2 regions of the Bacillus aerius genome follow, and region 2 is predicted to be linked to the other one. Evidence: a T-box and tRNA genes for the amino acid it is inferred to sense, from the RefSeq annotation. Region 2 holds a T-box; the other holds one or more tRNA genes.

Region 1 (8,701 bases), 2.6 Mb from region 2:
GATTCCGCCTTCTTGATCAATGGAAATGAGTAAAGGAATGTTAGGTGATGCTTGTTGAAATTCATGTGTGAGTTTGACGGTTTGTTTCGTATCAACGACATTTTCTGCAAATAAGATGACACCGCCTAAATGATATTTCTCTACAAGGTGAGAAACTTCTTTATTCATTTTTGTGAAGCCTGTAGGAGCGGATTCACCTTCTGCTTGCCAATTGCGAAAGTCTGGCATGAGCATTTGGCCAATTTTTTCATCCAAGGACATGTCCTGAACCATTTGTTTGGCAGTTGGGAGAGAGGCGGAGCTCACCTTTTCCGTTGGAATGGAAGAGGTGAGCAGGCCCAAAACGAGTGCAGCGGGGAACAGAGCTTTTAACATCGAATTCCTCCTTTTACTTAAAAGATTCGTAGATTGCAGTCATGATGCTTCCATAAGTACCAGTTGGGAAAAGGTCACCTTCAAATTGATTTGGGTTGACTTCAGGTGAAACGACGGGTGAATGCTTTTTATTTGTCAGCAAGACGACGCCTAGATTGTGTTTTGGATCAATCAAAGTCATCGTTCCGGTCCAGCCTGTGTGTCCATACGCTTCTTTACTTGCGTACTTCCCAAACATCCATTCCATGTCAGTATTGCCGTTTTTCCGCCAGCCTAGCCCGTAAGTTGGGTTCGTGTCTGATGATTCCGTAAAGAGATCGATAGAAGCTTGGTCAAAGATGGTTGTTTTCCCATAGCCTCCTTTATTGAGCATCAGCTGAAGCAGTACGGCCATATCTGATGTATTAGAGAAAAGTCCAGCATGTCCGGAGACACCTGCCATTGAGTAATAGGCTTTCTCATCGTGGACTTCACCTAGCAGGGAGTACCTGCGAATGTTTTCAAAATCAATGACACCATCGCGTGTATTGCCTAGACGCTCGGTTGCTGCAAAATGCTTTGGCTTGAATCCCTTTTTCAGCGGATTGAACATGGTATGTTTTAGACCAAGCGGTCGATAAATCGTCGACTCTACATATTGATCAAGTGGCATACCGGTTTTTTTCTCAATGATCATGCCTAACAGCATGTAATCAATATCACTATAAATATGCTGAGTGCCTGGCTTGTATTGCAGAGGCACCTTTGGTAGCCATTTCATGGTTGTTTGTCTATCTTGAGAGAAAAAAGAGCCCGCTTGCTCTTTGCTATAAAATAAAACACTGGAAGGCAGTCCGGCAGAATGGGTGAGAAGATCCTTGACTCGAAGCTGATCTTTGCCGGTTACCTTTGCATCTGGTTCATCTTGAAAGTCAGGCAGGATGGTTTGTATTTTTTCATTTACATCTAGTTTTTGTTCATATACTAGCTTTTGCAGGGCATAGTTGGTGGCATACATTTTTGTATTGGATGCCAAATCGAACAGTGTGTTCTTTTTCATTTTCTTATAGAATTTGAGTTCTGTTGTCCCTTTATATTTTTGTCTGTAGCCATAGGCTTTTTGATGGACGATCTGACCATCCTTGATAATGATGAGTGCTGCCCCTGGAAACCCTGCTTTGATATCGTTTTGAATCATGTGATCAACCTTCCTAAGCTGCCTAGAAGAAAAACCTACTTGTTCCGGTCGTTTTGCTTTTTTTAAGACGGGATATTCTTCAGGTGCTGTTTTAGACAAAGACGATACAGGATGGGAGCTAGTTGCAAATGTTTGTACTGGTAACCCTAGGAGCATGAACAAACTTGTGATGATGAGAAAATATTTCTTCAAGAGCTAGACCTCCTATTGCTTATTTTCCTCGAATTCAACAGCCATATCATCATGAAATCCGAATAAGTATGTGAAGATAAATCCAGCGACATATGCAATGAAGAGACCTATTAAGTAAAGCAGCATTTGATGTGTGTGAACGATAAAGGTTAATGGGAGACCTGATACCCCGATTGCTTTAGTGGCGATTTGGAAATAGGCTTGAAATGCTCCGCCGATTCCAGCGCCGAGACAAGCAGTGAGGAAGGGTCTTCCGAGCGGGAGTGTGACACCGAAAATGAGCGGTTCTCCAATTCCAAGCATTCCTGAAGGAAGTCCGCCTGCAATGGCTCTTTTCAGCTTTTTCTTTTTTGTTTTCATATAAATGGCAAAAGCAGCACCGACCTGTCCTGCGCCTCCCATAGCGAGGATTGGCAGAAGCGGGTCAGCTCCAATTGAATTAATCAGTTCCATATGAATAGGTGTTAGGCCTTGGTGAAGTCCAGTTACAACAAGAGGAAGGAAGGTCGCACCAAGAACAAATCCGGCAAAAATACCGCCAATGTTTAATAGATAAGTAAGTCCAGAGGTGATGGCATCAGATATAAATCCGCCGACTGGCATGAAGATAACGTACGTGAAAATGCCTGTAATGAGTAGTGTGATGGTTGGTGTGACGATGATATCGAGTGATTGCGGGACGAAGCGTCTGATCCGGGTCTCAACAAGTGCCATAAAAATAGCTGCAAGAAGAACACCGATAAGTCCGCCTCTACCTGGTAGAATATTAGTGCCAAATAACATAATATCAGCGGCAGCTGGGTTAATGATGAGAATACCTGCTAATGCGCCTAATGCAGGAGAGCCACCAAATTCTTTTGCGGCGTTTGTTCCTACTAATATACCGAGATAAGCAAACAAGCCTGAGCCTATAACGGTTAGAATAATCGCAGCTTGAGATTTTTCATCGAGCCAGCCTGCTTGCACGACCGCTTTTGTAATACCCGTTATAAGACCCGATGCAACGAGTGCTGGAATAATGGGAATGAAAATGCTGGCGATCCGCCGTAAGAACAGCTTGAATGGTGTGCGGTTCTTTTGTGAAATGGCTTGTTTGTTTTTCTGTGCTTCGTTGTTTAAGTCATATGAACCTGAGGCATTGAGCAGCTGTTCAAACGCACTTGATACTTGGTTGACAACACCTGTGCCTAAAATGATTTGCAGTGTTTCCGCTTCGACGACACCAATGACGCCATCGAGTTCTTTGATCGCGGTGGTTTGCACTTTTTCACGATCAATGGGTGTAATTCGGAGACGTGTCATACAATGTGTGTGGGAAGAGATGTTTTCAGAACCACCACAGAGTGAAAGGATGTCTTTCGCCAACTGCTGATATTTTTTTTGATGACTCATGTTGAATCCCCCTTTGTTTTTCGTTTCATGGAGCGGATGGCATGCCTTGTTTTGTCAATATATTGTGCTGTCTGTTCATATTGACGAGAGGCTAAACTGAGGAACAAGACATCGATTAAATAGAGCTGTGCCATTCTAGAGGAAGTGGCAGCACTGCGAAAAGGTGCTTCATTGGAACCGGACGTTGATAGATGAACATCACACAATGCAGAAACGCTTGTATGCCCTGGATGCGTTAAAGCAATGGTTTTCACTTCATTTTCTTTGGCGAGCTGAAGGGCTTGGATGATGTCTAACGTTTCTCCAGAAAAGGATATACCGAACACAATGTCATTCTTTCCAGCATTTGCGATGACCGTAGATGCGATGTGCATGTCAGTAAAGGCTGTAGCTGCATAATTGATTCTGAGAAATTTCTGCTGGGCATCAGCTGCGACGATGCCAGATGCACCCACACCGATAAAATGGATTTGGTTTGCATTCAGTAGCAGTTGAACAGCTTTTTCTAAAGCTTCTACATTTAAAATAGAGGCTGTATCTTTGATCGATTGAATGGTGTTTCCTGCTGTCTTTTGAATAATGGATTGAAGTGGTTCATCTTGTTCGATATCCCGGTAGCCTTGTTTATCAGTGTGCATTAAGTCTCCAGCGATCCGCATTTTCAAATCGTGATAGCCATCCAGCCCGAGAGACTTACAGAGGCGGATGACGGCAGAGCTGCTTGCGCCGGCAGCCTGACTGATTTCATGCACTGTGCTTTTAATGACTTTGTCAGGATGGGCAAGGATATAGTCTGCAATGATTTTTTCAGATTGGGGAAGCTTTGATTTCATTGTGTGTAGTAGGGTGAGTCCGCCTGCTGACATGAGTTTCCTCCTTTAAGATTGATGACGTAAGATGGCTTTGTCGATGTGACCATCTGCTTTGTTGAGCAGGTCTTTGGCTGTCTTTTTATCTGTTTTGGTTTGGAGCATGACGATGGCTGTTTTAACTTCTAAATCGGCTGCTTCAAGGGCTTTTACGGCTTGTTCGTAGGAAGCATTGGTCACATGCTGAATGATGGTGATGGCGCGTTCTTTCAGTTTATGATTGCTTACTTTTACATCTACCATCAGGTTTTCATATACTTTGCCTTGTCTGATCATGACAGAGGTGGAAAGCATATTTAAAATCATTTTATGAGCGGATGCGGCTTTCATTCGTGTTGACCCAGTGATGGCTTCTGCTCCTACGACGACTTCAATGGCGCAGTCTGCTAGTTCGCTAATCTCTGCTTGTTCATTGCAGCTGAGGGCTACTGTTTTTGCTCCAATGGTTCTAGCATAGTTTAAAGCGCCAATGATATAGGGTGTTCTACCGCTCGCCGCGATGCCGACAACTGTATCTTTTGATGTCAGGTGGATGTGTTCTAAATCTTTTTGACCAGCTTCTTCACTGTCTTCCACATCTTCTGCTGCATGTGAAAAGGCAGAGTCGCCACCGGCCATGATGCCTACGATGACATCAGGTGAAATGCTATAGGTAGGTGGACATTCGACCGCATCCATTACCCCAATTCTGCCGCTTGTTCCAGCGCCTAGATAAATGAGTCTGCCCCCATTCGAGATGGATTCAAAGGCAAAGTCACTTGCTGTCTTTACGTCTGGAAGGACACGGTTGACGGCTTCAGCGACCTTCATATCTTCCGCATTTATCATTTGGAGTATTTCTAGCGGGCTTGCTTGTGAAATTCTCATGGTGTTAGGGTTTCTTGATTCTGTTGTCAAAGAACGCAGTTGAGATGGCTGCATGTGACATACCTCCTTATTTCTTCATTTTCAGTATATTGAGTATGACATGAAATTTCAATATTATATTTAAATACTGAAATTATATTTCAGTCGAAATGTTGTGCTGATGAGGGTTTAATAGTTAGAAAATAAAAAAAATAAAAATCCCCTTTACAAAAGGGGGACAACCTGTATATAATAACTTTTGTCAGCTTCACGGAAACAGTAAACTTGACAAACTGGCCCGTTGGTCAAGCGGTTAAGACACCGCCCTTTCACGGCGGTAACACGGGTTCGAATCCCGTACGGGTCACCATCATGTGGAGGATTAGCTCAGCTGGGAGAGCATCTGCCTTACAAGCAGAGGGTCGGCGGTTCGAGCCCGTCATCCTCCACCATATGCCGGTGTAGCTCAACTGGTAGAGCAACTGACTTGTAATCAGTAGGTTGGGGGTTCAAGTCCTCTTGCCGGCACTGTTTTTCTTTTATCAATTCCATATGTGGAGGGGTAGCGAAGTGGCTAAACGCGGCGGACTGTAAATCCGCTCCCTCCGGGTTCGGCGGTTCGAATCCGCCCCCCTCCACCATTTTTGGGCTATAGCCAAGCGGTAAGGCAACGGACTTTGACTCCGTCATGCGTTGGTTCGAATCCAGCTAGCCCAGTTAAGACACCTTTTTTAAAAAGGTGTCTTTTTTTTATTTTGACGATTGGAATGTATAACTATTCAAAATATTGTTGAGTTGAGTCAGAAGGCACCGAGAAAGTAAAATATAAGCATGAACGGAAAGGGGATGTACATATGGGAGATCAAAAGAAGGTCACAATTGTTGGGGTGCCGATGGATCTCGGTCAAATGAGAAGGGGCGTCGATATGGGGCCGAGTGCCATTCGCTGTGCTGGTGTAAAAGAAAAATTGGAATCGCTTTCATTTGATGTCGAAGATCTAGGGGATATTCCCGTTGAGCAAAGGGATGATGAGAAAGGTCTCTATACAAGTGAAAAACTGAAAAACTTAACGGAGAATGCTGGCGCAAACCAGCTTCTTGCTGAAAAGGTTAGCAGTATTGTGCAGTCAGGTTCGTTTCCGCTGATTTTAGGCGGGGATCATAGCATTGCAATTGGTACACTAGCCGGTGTAGCTAAGCATTATAAAAGTTTGGGTGTCATTTGGTATGATGCGCACGGTGATTTAAATACAGAGGAAACTTCTCCTTCTGGAAATATTCATGGGATGCCGCTCGCTGTCAGTCTCGGCTTTGGGCATGCTGATTTAATCAATATTGGCGGTTATACACCTAAAGTAAAGCCTGAGAATGTGATCTTGATTGGTGCTCGTTCTTTAGATGAAGGAGAGCGGGCATTGATTAGAGAAAAAGGCATTAAAGTGTATACGATGCATGAAATCGATCGATTAGGGATGACGAGAGTAATGGAGGAAGCCATTGCGTATTTAAAAGAAAGAACAGATGGTGTTCATTTGTCGCTTGATTTAGATGGGCTAGATCCTGCAGAGTGCCCTGGCGTGGGAACGCCGGTTGCTGGCGGCATCAGTTATAGAGAGAGTCATCTTGCAATGGAGCTTTTAGAGGAAGCAGGGATTTTGACATCTGCTGAGTTTGTTGAGGTGAATCCGGTATTAGATGAGAAAAATAAAACAGCAGAAGCGGCAGTTGCATTAATTGGTTCTTTAATGGGTGAAAAGCTATTATAGAGCGGGACTTGTTCCCGCTTTTTTTAAATTTTGGGGAAATTTAAGGATATGTTAAGGTTTTTACCGGCTGATAAGCGTAACATGCTGTCAAAAATTTGTTACACTATTTTTTAGAGGAGAATGAAACCTTTTGGAACGAGGTTCGTATACATAAAGACCGGTGAAGGCAGAGGTTGAATATACTATGGAAACAATGATTAAAAAGAGAATTAAGCAAGTGAAAAAAGGCGACCAGAACGCATTTGCAGACATCGTAGACCTGTATAAAGACAAAATTTATCAGCTGTGCTATCGTATGCTTGGGAATGCACATGAAGCAGAAGATATTGCGCAGGAGGCGTTTATTCGTGCCTATGTGAATATTGAGAGCTTTGATGTGAATCGTAAGTTTTCCACGTGGCTGTACCGCATTGCAACCAACCTGACCATCGACCGTATTCGTAAAAAAAAGCCGGATTATTATTTAGATGCAGAGGTGGCAGGGACAGAAGGACTGAATATGTATTCTCAAATTGCGGCTGACGGCATTTTGCCAGAGGACGAGGTGGTGTCGCTTGAATTATCGAGCACCATTCAGCAAAAAATTTTAAGATTACCCGATAAATATCGCTCGGTCATCGTATTAAAGTATATTGATGAACTCTCGTTAAAAGAAATTAGTGAGATTCTGAATATACCAGTTGGTACGGTGAAAACGAGAATACACAGGGGTAGAGAGGCTCTCCGGAAACAGTTGAGAGACCTTTGAGTGAGGTGATTTTGATGAGCTGTCAGGAAAAAATCGTCCTGCTTATGCATCAGTATTTAGACGGGGACATAGAGCCCGAAGATGAAAAAGAATTAAAGAGCCATCTGCAATCGTGTGAGGAATGCCGTACTCATTTTCAACAAATTGAGAAATCCATCGCGCTCGTGCAGAGTACATCTCATATAGAAGCACCATCTGATTTCACTGCAAAGGTGATGGCAGGTCTTCCAAAGGAGAAAAAGCGTGTGTCGATTCAAAGATGGATCAAAGCTCATCCGCTAATGGTCGCCGCTGCCCTCTTTGTCATATTGATGGGAGGCAGTCTGTTTACTAGCTGGAATACGGATCATAATTTCAGTGTGTCAAAGCAGCCGAATCTCGTGGTTGAAAATGATACAGTGACGGTACCTAAAGGGGAAACCGTCAAAGGTGACGTCACTGTGAAAAATGGCAAGCTGATTGTAGAAGGCAAGGTTGATGGAAACGTAACAGTCGTCAATGGAGAACAGCTGACTGCTTCTGCCGGACAAGTCACTGGTCAAATCAATGAAATTAATGAAGTGTTTGATTGGGTTTGGTACAAAATGAAGTCTACAGCACAAGACGTGATGCGGGTCATTGGACCAGAGGAGCAAAAGTAAATCAAACAGTTTGAGAGCAGTCTCTAAGGGACTGCTCTCAGATTGTAGAGAAACTCATGTTTTTCTACAATCTTTTTTATTTTCATCGTAATGATGATGGATGAGATTGAATGAAAAAGGCCTCCCACACACCTAACCTAGCTTCGCTAGATGTGTGGCAATCTTCTTCATGTTCTGACAGGCAGCTGTGAGAAGAACTTGCTCACTCACATTTTGTTTTCCCCTCAACCGGCAGTAGCGAAGCCCGTGCAGTTGTTTTGAATCTGCAAAGCTTCGCTCTATTTTTTCTTTTCTTTTTTTATATAGCTCTTTTCCAGAGACAGATAGACGATTTTGTCTGATCTTTTCTTTATGTTCTTCCCATATGTGTCTTGAGATGACTTTTTGATGATTTTTCGACCTTGTGCATCTTTCAAGGAAAGAACACGATGCACATTTTTTAGGATCTGATTTGTAGAATCGATAACCCTTTCGATCAGTTGTTGTATATAATAGCTTCTCACCATTTGGGCATATGTAATGATCATGTTCAGAGTCATACTTGAATTTCCACTTCTCAAATAAACCTCTTGTTGGATGAAAGCGTCTATGTGCGATGACACCAAAAATACGGCGATCTGATAAACCTTTACAGATTGGGGTCGTCAAATAACCAGAATCAAGGGCAACAGCTTCTACTTGAAAACCAAATCGTG
Region 2 (8,701 bases):
CTACTTCAACCTCTAAATGTGATCCAGGCTGATCTGCACCTGTTAGTCTTACAAACGTACGAAGTAAATCTGTTTTTGTGATGATCCCTACAAGCTTGCCACGTCTCACAACGGGAAGACAGCCAATTCCGTGTTCAAAAAAGACACTTGAAATCTCCTCAACGAAATCAAGCGGATGAGCGGTAATCGTCTCTAGCACCATGATGTCTTCAACCGGCCGCTGAATAAAAAGCTGCCTTTTCTCTGTTTCAAAAATACTTGGACTGGCATTTTTAATATCCCGATCTGTCACCATCCCAATGACAGATCCCTGCTCAGATACGATGGGAATATGCCGAATGTGATGTGCACTCATTTTTTGAATGGCCTCTTCAATCGTATCGGTTTTGCGCAGCGTGATCACATCACGCTCCATAATTTGTTCAATCATCATGTTTACCAATCCCCTTTGCCAAAAAACGAATTGAACGTTAATACATAAAGCGCTGATGGAAGCGAAGACGATCGAAACGCTCGATCGAATCAGGACTCACATGTTTTCCAATTCTGGCCATTAAACAATTGGCTGGATGTGAGCTAATCTCTGGCTCGTCTGTTGCAAACCAGACAAGACCGCCTGCGTTCATCATTTTCTCCATCATTTTGCGGTACTCCCACACGTTTTTCTTTGTCCCCTTTAAATCCCAATGCCAGTAATATTCAGTTGTAATGATAATGTAATTCTCCATTTGCTCATCCATCATGCTCACATCCAGTAAATGCTTGCCAAGTGAGCAGCCTCTGAATGGAGGAGCGACTTCAATGGCACCGAGCTCAATTAAATTGTCCATGTTGCCTTCTGACCAGCGTTCAAGCGGATCAGGGTACAAATACGTGACATAGCCTACGACAAGCTCATCCACCCTAGCAATGATAATACGTCCTTCAGGAAGATCTGCTATTTCAACAAGTGCTTGTTTCTGTTCCTCAGGCGTGCGAAATGCCGTTAGTCCTTCATGAAACATATAGTTCGCAAGCTCTGATGCAGGTACCGGTCCTTCAATCAGGATGGAACCTGTTTCTCGCTCAATGGTTTTTGAATAATAAGTTTTAGGATGCTCCACGTATCCACCGCCTCAAATTCTAGTGAGTCGTCTCTATTCTATCTTAAATCTTGCAATAATTAAAACGGTTTCATCAGAAGTTTTTTAAAAATTGAGAAAAAAAGTCATCTATACTATAATGGTCATTGTAAACGTATGCAAAGGGGGACTGTTTGATGAAAGTGGAAACGCTACCATCAGTAAAAGGGGACTATCATTTAAATGATTATGAGCAAGCATACAAAGAATTTTCATGGGAGGAAGCGAGAAAAAATTTCTCTTGGTATGAAACAGGAAAAGTAAATGCAGCTTATGAAGCGATTGACAGACATGCGGACTCGTTTCGTAAAAACAAGGTGGCGCTTCACTACAAAGATTCAGAGCGGGATGAAAAGTATACGTTCAGGGATATGAAAATCAAGACAAACAAAGCAGGAAATCTATTAAGAGAACAGGCACATGTGCAAAAAGGGGATCGCGTGTTTATCTTTATGCCAAGATCACCTGAGCTCTATTTTCTACTGCTTGGTGCTGTCAAAATTGGTGCGATCGTCGGTCCGTTATTTGAGGCATTTATGGAAGGTGCCGTCAAAGATCGTTTAGAAAATAGTGAGGCAAAAGTGATTGTGACAACGCCTGATCTGCTTGAGCGGATTCCGTTTGCAGAACTTCCAAAGCTTGAATCCGTCATCATTGTCGGCGGTGAAAAAGAGGATGCAGGTGATGTGCGGACGATTCACTTTGAAGAAGCATTTGAACAGGCAGCGAAGGAACTTGAAATCGAGTGGATGGATGAAAAAGATGGATACCTGCTTCATTACACGTCAGGGTCCACTGGTACGCCAAAAGGTGTGCTCCATGTTCATGGCGCAATGGTGCAGCAAGGCCAGACGGGTAAATGGGTACTTGATTTGAAAGAAGAAGATGTCTACTGGTGTACAGCTGATCCAGGCTGGGTAACAGGGACGGTGTACGGTATTTTTTCTCCGTGGCTGAATGGAGCGACGAATGTCATTTTAGGCGGCAGGTTCAATCCTGATACGTGGTACGAAACCATTGAATCGCTTGGTGTGACCGTTTGGTACAGTGCACCGACAGCCTTCAGAATGCTGATGGGAGCAGGAGACGATCTCATTCAAAAATATGATCTCAGCTCACTCCGTCATGTGTTAAGTGTAGGAGAGCCACTTAATCCAGAAGTGATTCGCTGGGGAGACGCTGTATTCGGTAAACGAATTCATGACACTTGGTGGATGACAGAAACAGGTGCACAGCTGATTTGTAACTATCCATGCATGGATATCAAACCAGGTTCGATGGGGAAACCAATTCCAGGCGTTGAAGCTGCGATTGTAGATAATGCCGGAAATGAACTTCCGCCATACCGGATGGGGAACCTTGCCATCAAAAAGGGCTGGCCGTCTATGATGCATACGATCTGGAACAATCCTGAAAAATATGAATCTTACTTTATGCCGGGAGATTGGTATGTTTCAGGAGATTCAGCTTATATGGATGAAGATGGATACTTCTGGTTCCAGGGACGTGTCGACGATGTCATTATGACGTCAGGAGAGCGGGTCGGTCCATTTGAGGTAGAAAGTAAATTGGTGGAACATCCGGCCATTGCAGAGGCTGGTGTCATCGGAAAACCAGATCCTGTGCGCGGTGAAATTATTAAAGCATTTATAGCGCTTAGAAGCGGATACGAACCGACAGATGAGCTGAAAGAAGAGATTCGTACGTTTGTGAAAAAAGGACTCGCTGCACATGCAGCACCGAGAGAAATTGAGTTTAAAGACAAACTGCCAAAAACACGAAGCGGTAAAATTATGAGACGTGTGCTAAAAGCGTGGGAACTGAATTTACCTGCTGGCGATCTCTCGACAATGGAAGATTAATCGCTTCCGTCAGTTGACTTGATATCAAAAGTATGTTAAAAATGACTTTAGTTGAATACGAAAAGGTTTTGACTGAGATTCAGTAGAATCATCTTTCCCTGTCCAAGAGAGCTGACGGCTGGTGCGAGTCAGTACAAAGAGATATTCGAATTACCCTCACGAACCGCTTTTACGAAAAGGAGCATGCATGTTGCCTGATTAGTGAAAGAACGGATCTGTCCGTTATCAGTGTAAGTGAAAAGACGTGTTGTTTTGTCTTTTAAGCAGGGTGGTACCGCGATATATATCGTCCCTTCGTTCATTCGAAGGGGCGTTTTTTATGTTGAATTGTAAAAAAAGGAGATTTGGATATGAGTCAATTGATGGAAGAATTATCGTTCAGAGGATTAATTCAGCAACAAACAGATGAAGAAGGTTTAACAAAATTATTAGCAGAAGAAAAAATCAAGCTATACTCCGGCTTTGATCCAACAGCTGACAGCTTGCACATTGGTCACTTACTGCCAATTTTAACATTGCGCAGATTCCAAGAAGCAGGCCATCATCCGATTGCACTTGTTGGCGGCGCAACTGGACTGATTGGTGACCCAAGTTTCAAAAAAGCAGAACGTTCATTAAACCCAGCAGAAATCGTCGAACAGTGGTCAGAGAAAATCAAAGGCCAGCTTTCTCAATTTCTTGATTTTGAAGCAGGCGAGAATCCAGCCGTTATCGTGAATAACTACGACTGGATCAGCCAAATGAATGTGATCACTTTTCTTCGTGATATTGGGAAGAACTTCGGTGTGAACTTCATGCTCGCAAAAGATATCGTCAGCTCCCGTATTGAAACAGGGATTTCGTACACAGAATTCAGCTACGTGATTCTGCAATCGTTAGACTTCTTGAACCTTTACAGAAATGAAAACTGTAAGCTGCAAATCGGCGGAAGTGACCAGTGGGGAAATATCACATCTGGACTTGAGTTGATCCGTAAGTCTGAAGCAGAAGGCGCAAAAGCATTCGGTCTCACAATGCCGCTTGTGACAAAAGCAGACGGCACGAAGTTTGGGAAAACAGAAGGCGGTGCCATCTGGTTAGATAAAGAAAAAACATCACCATATGAATTCTACCAATTCTGGATTAACACAGATGACCGTGATGTCGTGAAATACTTAAAATACTTTACGTTCCTATCAAAAGAAGAGATCGCATCGTACGAAGAAAAAGTGCAAACAGCCCCTGAAAAGCGTGAAGCACAGCGCCGTTTGGCAGAAGAAGTCACAACACTTGTGCATGGCCGTGAATCACTAGAACAGGCTGTCAACATCTCAAATGCGCTATTTAAAGGTGAGATTAAATCTCTTACAGCAGAAGAAGTGAAAGTAGGCTTTAAAGATGTGCCATCAATGGAGAAAGACAGTGCAGAAGAATTAACACTTGTTGATGTTCTTGTCGAATCAAAACTGTCTCCATCAAAACGCCAAGCACGTGAAGATATCACGAATGGCGCAGTTTCCATCAACGGAGAGAGACAAACCGACAAAGACTACGTCCTTTCAGCTGAAGATAGAATTGAAAACCAATTTACCGTCTTAAGAAGAGGGAAAAAGAAATATTTCCTTGTGACGTATAAATAAATCCTTATGAAACAGTAAGTATCATGAAAAGCACCTCAATTGTTCATATACATTGAGGTGCTTTTCTTTTTTATTCAGAAGTAGGAATTAAGCTTTTACAGAGCGGTTTTCTCTCATTTGTCTGTTTCTTATTCAAGAAGTGAATCTTCGTTTGTATAAGCATGTTCTACCTTACAAATTCGGGTTGTATAGGATTCATACCAATCTTTTTTTCCTTTTTTTTGAACACGCTGATGTGCTGTATGTGCTTTCCATTCTTTGATGGCTGCTAATGAATCCCAGTAAGAGACAGTGATTCCAACACCATGTTCATCTCGTACACTTTCTATTCCAAGAAACCCGTCTAGTTCTTTCGCTAATTCTTCCATTTTTTGAGCAGCCACGGCGTATTCTTTCTGCTCGACATTTGTTCGTTTTGATGTGAAAATCACGGCATAATAGGGTAGTGCAGGTGTTTGAGTAAACAGCATCTAGCAGAACCTCCTTTTGTCTATTCACATTATATATGAAAGATAGAGGGGCTCGTAGTCTTTTTGTTTTAATTTAAAAAAGTCCAAGGTGCTTTATGATTATTTATATTTCTGTAAAATCATCTTATAAACATTACCTTGTTCACTTTTCTGACATATTTTTCTTGTATAAAATAGAGTCGAATAAGATGAATAAGGGGGAATGAAAGTGATTCGATTTAAGAAAAAGAGTTTGCAAATTCTTGTTGCCCTTGCCTTAGTGCTAGGTTCAATAGCCTTCATCCAGCCGAAAGAAGCCAAAGCGGCTGAGCATAATCCGGTTGTAATGGTACACGGCATGGGTGGTGCGTCTTATAACTTTGCTTCGATCAAACGATACTTGGTATCACAGGGATGGGATCAAAACCAACTTTTTGCAATCGATTTCATAGACAAAACGGGCAATAACCTGAACAATGGCCCGAGGCTCTCTAGATTCGTCAAAGATGTACTAGCCAAAACGGGCGCCAAAAAAGTAGATATTGTGGCTCATAGTATGGGCGGTGCGAACACGTTATACTATATTAAAAACCTAGACGGCGGAGATAAAATTGAAAACGTCGTCACACTTGGTGGAGCGAACGGACTCGTTTCACTCAGAGCATTACCAGGCACCGATCCAAATCAAAAAATTCTTTACACATCCGTCTATAGCTCAGCCGATCTCATTGTCGTCAACAGCCTTTCGCGTTTAATTGGCGCAAGAAATGTCCTGATCCACGGCGTTGGACATATCGGTCTATTAACCTCAAGCCAAGTCAAAGGCTATGTGAAAGAAGGATTGAATGGCGGAGGACAGAATACGAATTAATATAAAAATGGCCAGCTTCCAATCATGGAAGTTGGTTTTCTTTATTTTCACCAGTAATTATTCTTAATGAAGAAACTGGAGTAACTATTGATTAGTCGATAAATTAAAAGTAATCTGTGTGAATACTCGAAATGATTGTCGATGAAATGAGACTATGGTACGATGAATATATATTAAAAAGTAATTCGTACGAATTACTAAATGAGGGCGGGATATGAAACTTGAACAAATCATAACGATCAAAATGGGGAAAAATCAATCAAGAAAAAACGAACATGATTATGCTGACTTATCTACATATTCTTATGAAGATTTAATGAAAGATTTAGATGGTGCTTATTTAGACTCCATTGTAAATGAAAAAGAAAGCACATTATTAACCGTTGATCCGTACTTAACAACCGTTTGTGATGTAGTCTTCAGCTTTGTTAGTTCTGTTGCGGGCATTGTCAGTATCGAGACTCAAGGTAAAGTCATGAACCAGAACTTTGCCAAACTCATAATTGATACCGATAAGTTAGATAAGCATTATTTATGTTATGTTTTAAATGAATCTCAATTTATGAAAAAACAAATGGCAGTTTCTATGCAAGGAAGTACGGTTCCAAAATTAACACCTGGCATTTTTCGTGGATTAGAAGTGCGGCTTCCTTCTATAGAAAAACAAAAAATGATAGGAAGAGCCTATTTTCATTTTAGAAAGCGTCAAGCGCTTATGAAGAAACAAGCAAAATTAGAAGAACAACTATTTTTAGAAGTATTAAAACAATATGATCAATAAAGAAAAGTGAGGAAATAACGATGGCTGACTTACATACAACATTATTTAGTGCCGCAGATGACCTTAGAAGCAAAATGGATGCTTCAGAGTATAAAAACTATTTATTAGGATTGATCTTCTATAAATATTTATCTGATCGATTATTAGAAAAAGTGGTCGAAGTTGCAGATGAACCACTGGAAAAATATGACACGAAGGATAAACAAGCGCAATTATACAAAGAGTTGTTATCAGATGAGGATATTCAAAAAGACTTAATTGAAACATTAGTCGATACGATAGGGTATGATATCGAACCAACGTATTTATTTAGTGAGTTAGCGAGTCAGGCAAAACAGAATATCTTTCAGTTGAATGATTTGAATAAAGCATTCATTGATTTATCGACGAAATATCTTCAATTTAGTGGCTTGTTTGATGATGTGGATTTGAAATCGAAAAAACTAGGGTCAGATGATCAACAGAGAAATATTACCATTACAGAGGTATTGAAAAAATTAAATGATGTCGATGTTATTGGTCATAATGGAGATGTCATTGGAGATGCTTATGAATATTTAATCAGTCAATTTGCCTCTGAAGCAGGGAAAAAAGCAGGCGAATTCTATACACCACATGAAGTGTCTATCATGATGGCACGTATTGTGGCAATGGGACAAGAGGAGAAAAAATTATTCAGCGTGTATGACCCTACAATGGGTTCGGGTTCTTTAATGTTAAATGTTCGTAATTACATTAAGTATCCAGAAAGTGTGAAATATCATGGGCAAGAACTGAATACGACAACTTTTAATTTAGCAAAAATGAACTTAATTCTGCACGGTGTTGATTACGAGGACATGCGCCTGCGTAACGGGGATACACTAAATAAAGACTGGCCAACCGATGAGCCATATACATTTGATTCAGTTCTAATGAATCCGCCATATTCAGCTAAATGGTCAGCAGACGATACATTTTTAGATGATTCACGCTTTAATCGCTATGGGAAACTAGCACCGAAATCCAAAGCGGACTTTGCTTTTCTTTTGCATGGCTTATATCATTTAAAAGATTCTGGAACTATGGCGATTGTCCTGCCACATGGAGTTCTTTTTAGAGGTGCAGCAGAAGGTGTCATCCGTAAAAAATTACTAGAAGATGGACATATTGATACGGTAATCGGTTTACCGGCAAACTTATTCTTTGGTACTAGTATTCCAACCACTGTCATCATTTTAAAGAAGAACCGTACAACGCGCGATGTACTATTTATTGATGCGAGTAAAGAATTTACCAAAGGAAAAAATCAAAACAAATTATCAACTGACCACATTGATAAAGTAGTAGAGACATATCAAAAACGAGAAGATGTAGAAAAGTATGCACATGTGGCAAGCTTTGAGGAAATCAAAGAAAATGACTTCAACTTAAACATTCCAAGATATGTCGATACATTTGAAGAAGAAGAGCCTGTCGATATGACCGCCATTGGAACAAAAATCCAAGAGATTCGAAAAGAAAAAGAAGAGCTAGAGTCTAATTTATATGACATGATTTCTTCCATGCAGTTTGATGAGAAAGACGCAGAATGGATGAAAGGTGCGTTAGAGGTGTTTAAACGTGGGAAGTAAGAGCGTGCCGGAAGTTAGGTTTAAAGGGTTTAGTGGGGAATGGGACGAATGTAAAATTGTTGACGTGTTGAATATAAACTCGGGCAAGGATTATAAACATTTAAAAAAAGGAAATATACCAGTTTATGGTACTGGTGGGTATATGCATAGTGTTAATGATAAGTTATCAGATGATGATGCTATTGGAATTGGAAGGAAAGGTACTATAAATAAACCGCAGTTGTTATTAGCACCTTTTTGGACGGTAGATACTTTGTTTTATATGACAGTTAAAGGGAAAAATGATTTGTATTTTCTGTACTCACTAGCTAATAGAATTGATTGGAAGAAGTACGATGAATCAACTGGGGTACCTAGCTTATCAAAAATTAGTATTTATAAAATT

What was found. A T-box is a leader RNA that pairs with one kind of tRNA and senses whether it is charged. The one in region 2 lies ahead of tyrS (tyrosine--tRNA ligase), so its partner is inferred to be a tRNA-Tyr.
Region 1: it encodes a tRNA-Tyr, which carries the amino acid that the T-box ahead of tyrS (tyrosine--tRNA ligase) is inferred to sense. The anticodon was not compared.

What each region holds. Positions count from the first base shown of each region.
Region 1 covers NZ_JARYHO010000001.1:72,895-81,595, forward strand. The annotation lists gene M2353_RS00455 (glycoside hydrolase family 3 protein) at 1-375, opposite strand, end outside; gene pbp4b (penicillin binding protein PBP4B) at 389-1,744, opposite strand; gene M2353_RS00465 (PTS transporter subunit EIIC) at 1,757-3,136, opposite strand; gene M2353_RS00470 (MurR/RpiR family transcriptional regulator) at 3,133-4,002, opposite strand; gene murQ (N-acetylmuramic acid 6-phosphate etherase) at 4,015-4,926, opposite strand; tRNA gene M2353_RS00480 (tRNA-Glu) at 5,147-5,221, shown strand; tRNA gene M2353_RS00485 (tRNA-Val) at 5,228-5,303, shown strand; tRNA gene M2353_RS00490 (tRNA-Thr) at 5,307-5,379, shown strand; tRNA gene M2353_RS00495 (tRNA-Tyr) at 5,408-5,492, shown strand; tRNA gene M2353_RS00500 (tRNA-Gln) at 5,497-5,568, shown strand; gene rocF (arginase) at 5,706-6,617, shown strand; gene sigW (RNA polymerase sigma factor SigW) at 6,802-7,365, shown strand; gene rsiW (anti-sigma-W factor RsiW) at 7,380-8,006, shown strand; gene M2353_RS00520 (IS1182 family transposase) at 8,139-8,701, opposite strand, start outside.
Region 2 covers NZ_JARYHO010000001.1:2,680,694-2,689,394, reverse strand. The annotation lists gene M2353_RS13840 (CBS and ACT domain-containing protein) at 1-433, opposite strand, end outside; gene M2353_RS13835 (GNAT family N-acetyltransferase) at 471-1,103, opposite strand; gene acsA (acetate--CoA ligase) at 1,259-2,983, shown strand; T-box leader at 3,043-3,280, shown strand; gene tyrS (tyrosine--tRNA ligase) at 3,334-4,602, shown strand; gene M2353_RS13820 (antibiotic biosynthesis monooxygenase family protein) at 4,731-5,072, opposite strand; gene M2353_RS13815 (esterase/lipase family protein) at 5,275-5,922, shown strand; gene M2353_RS13810 (restriction endonuclease subunit S) at 6,137-6,703, shown strand; gene M2353_RS13805 (type I restriction-modification system subunit M) at 6,724-8,316, shown strand; gene M2353_RS13800 (restriction endonuclease subunit S) at 8,306-8,701, shown strand, end outside.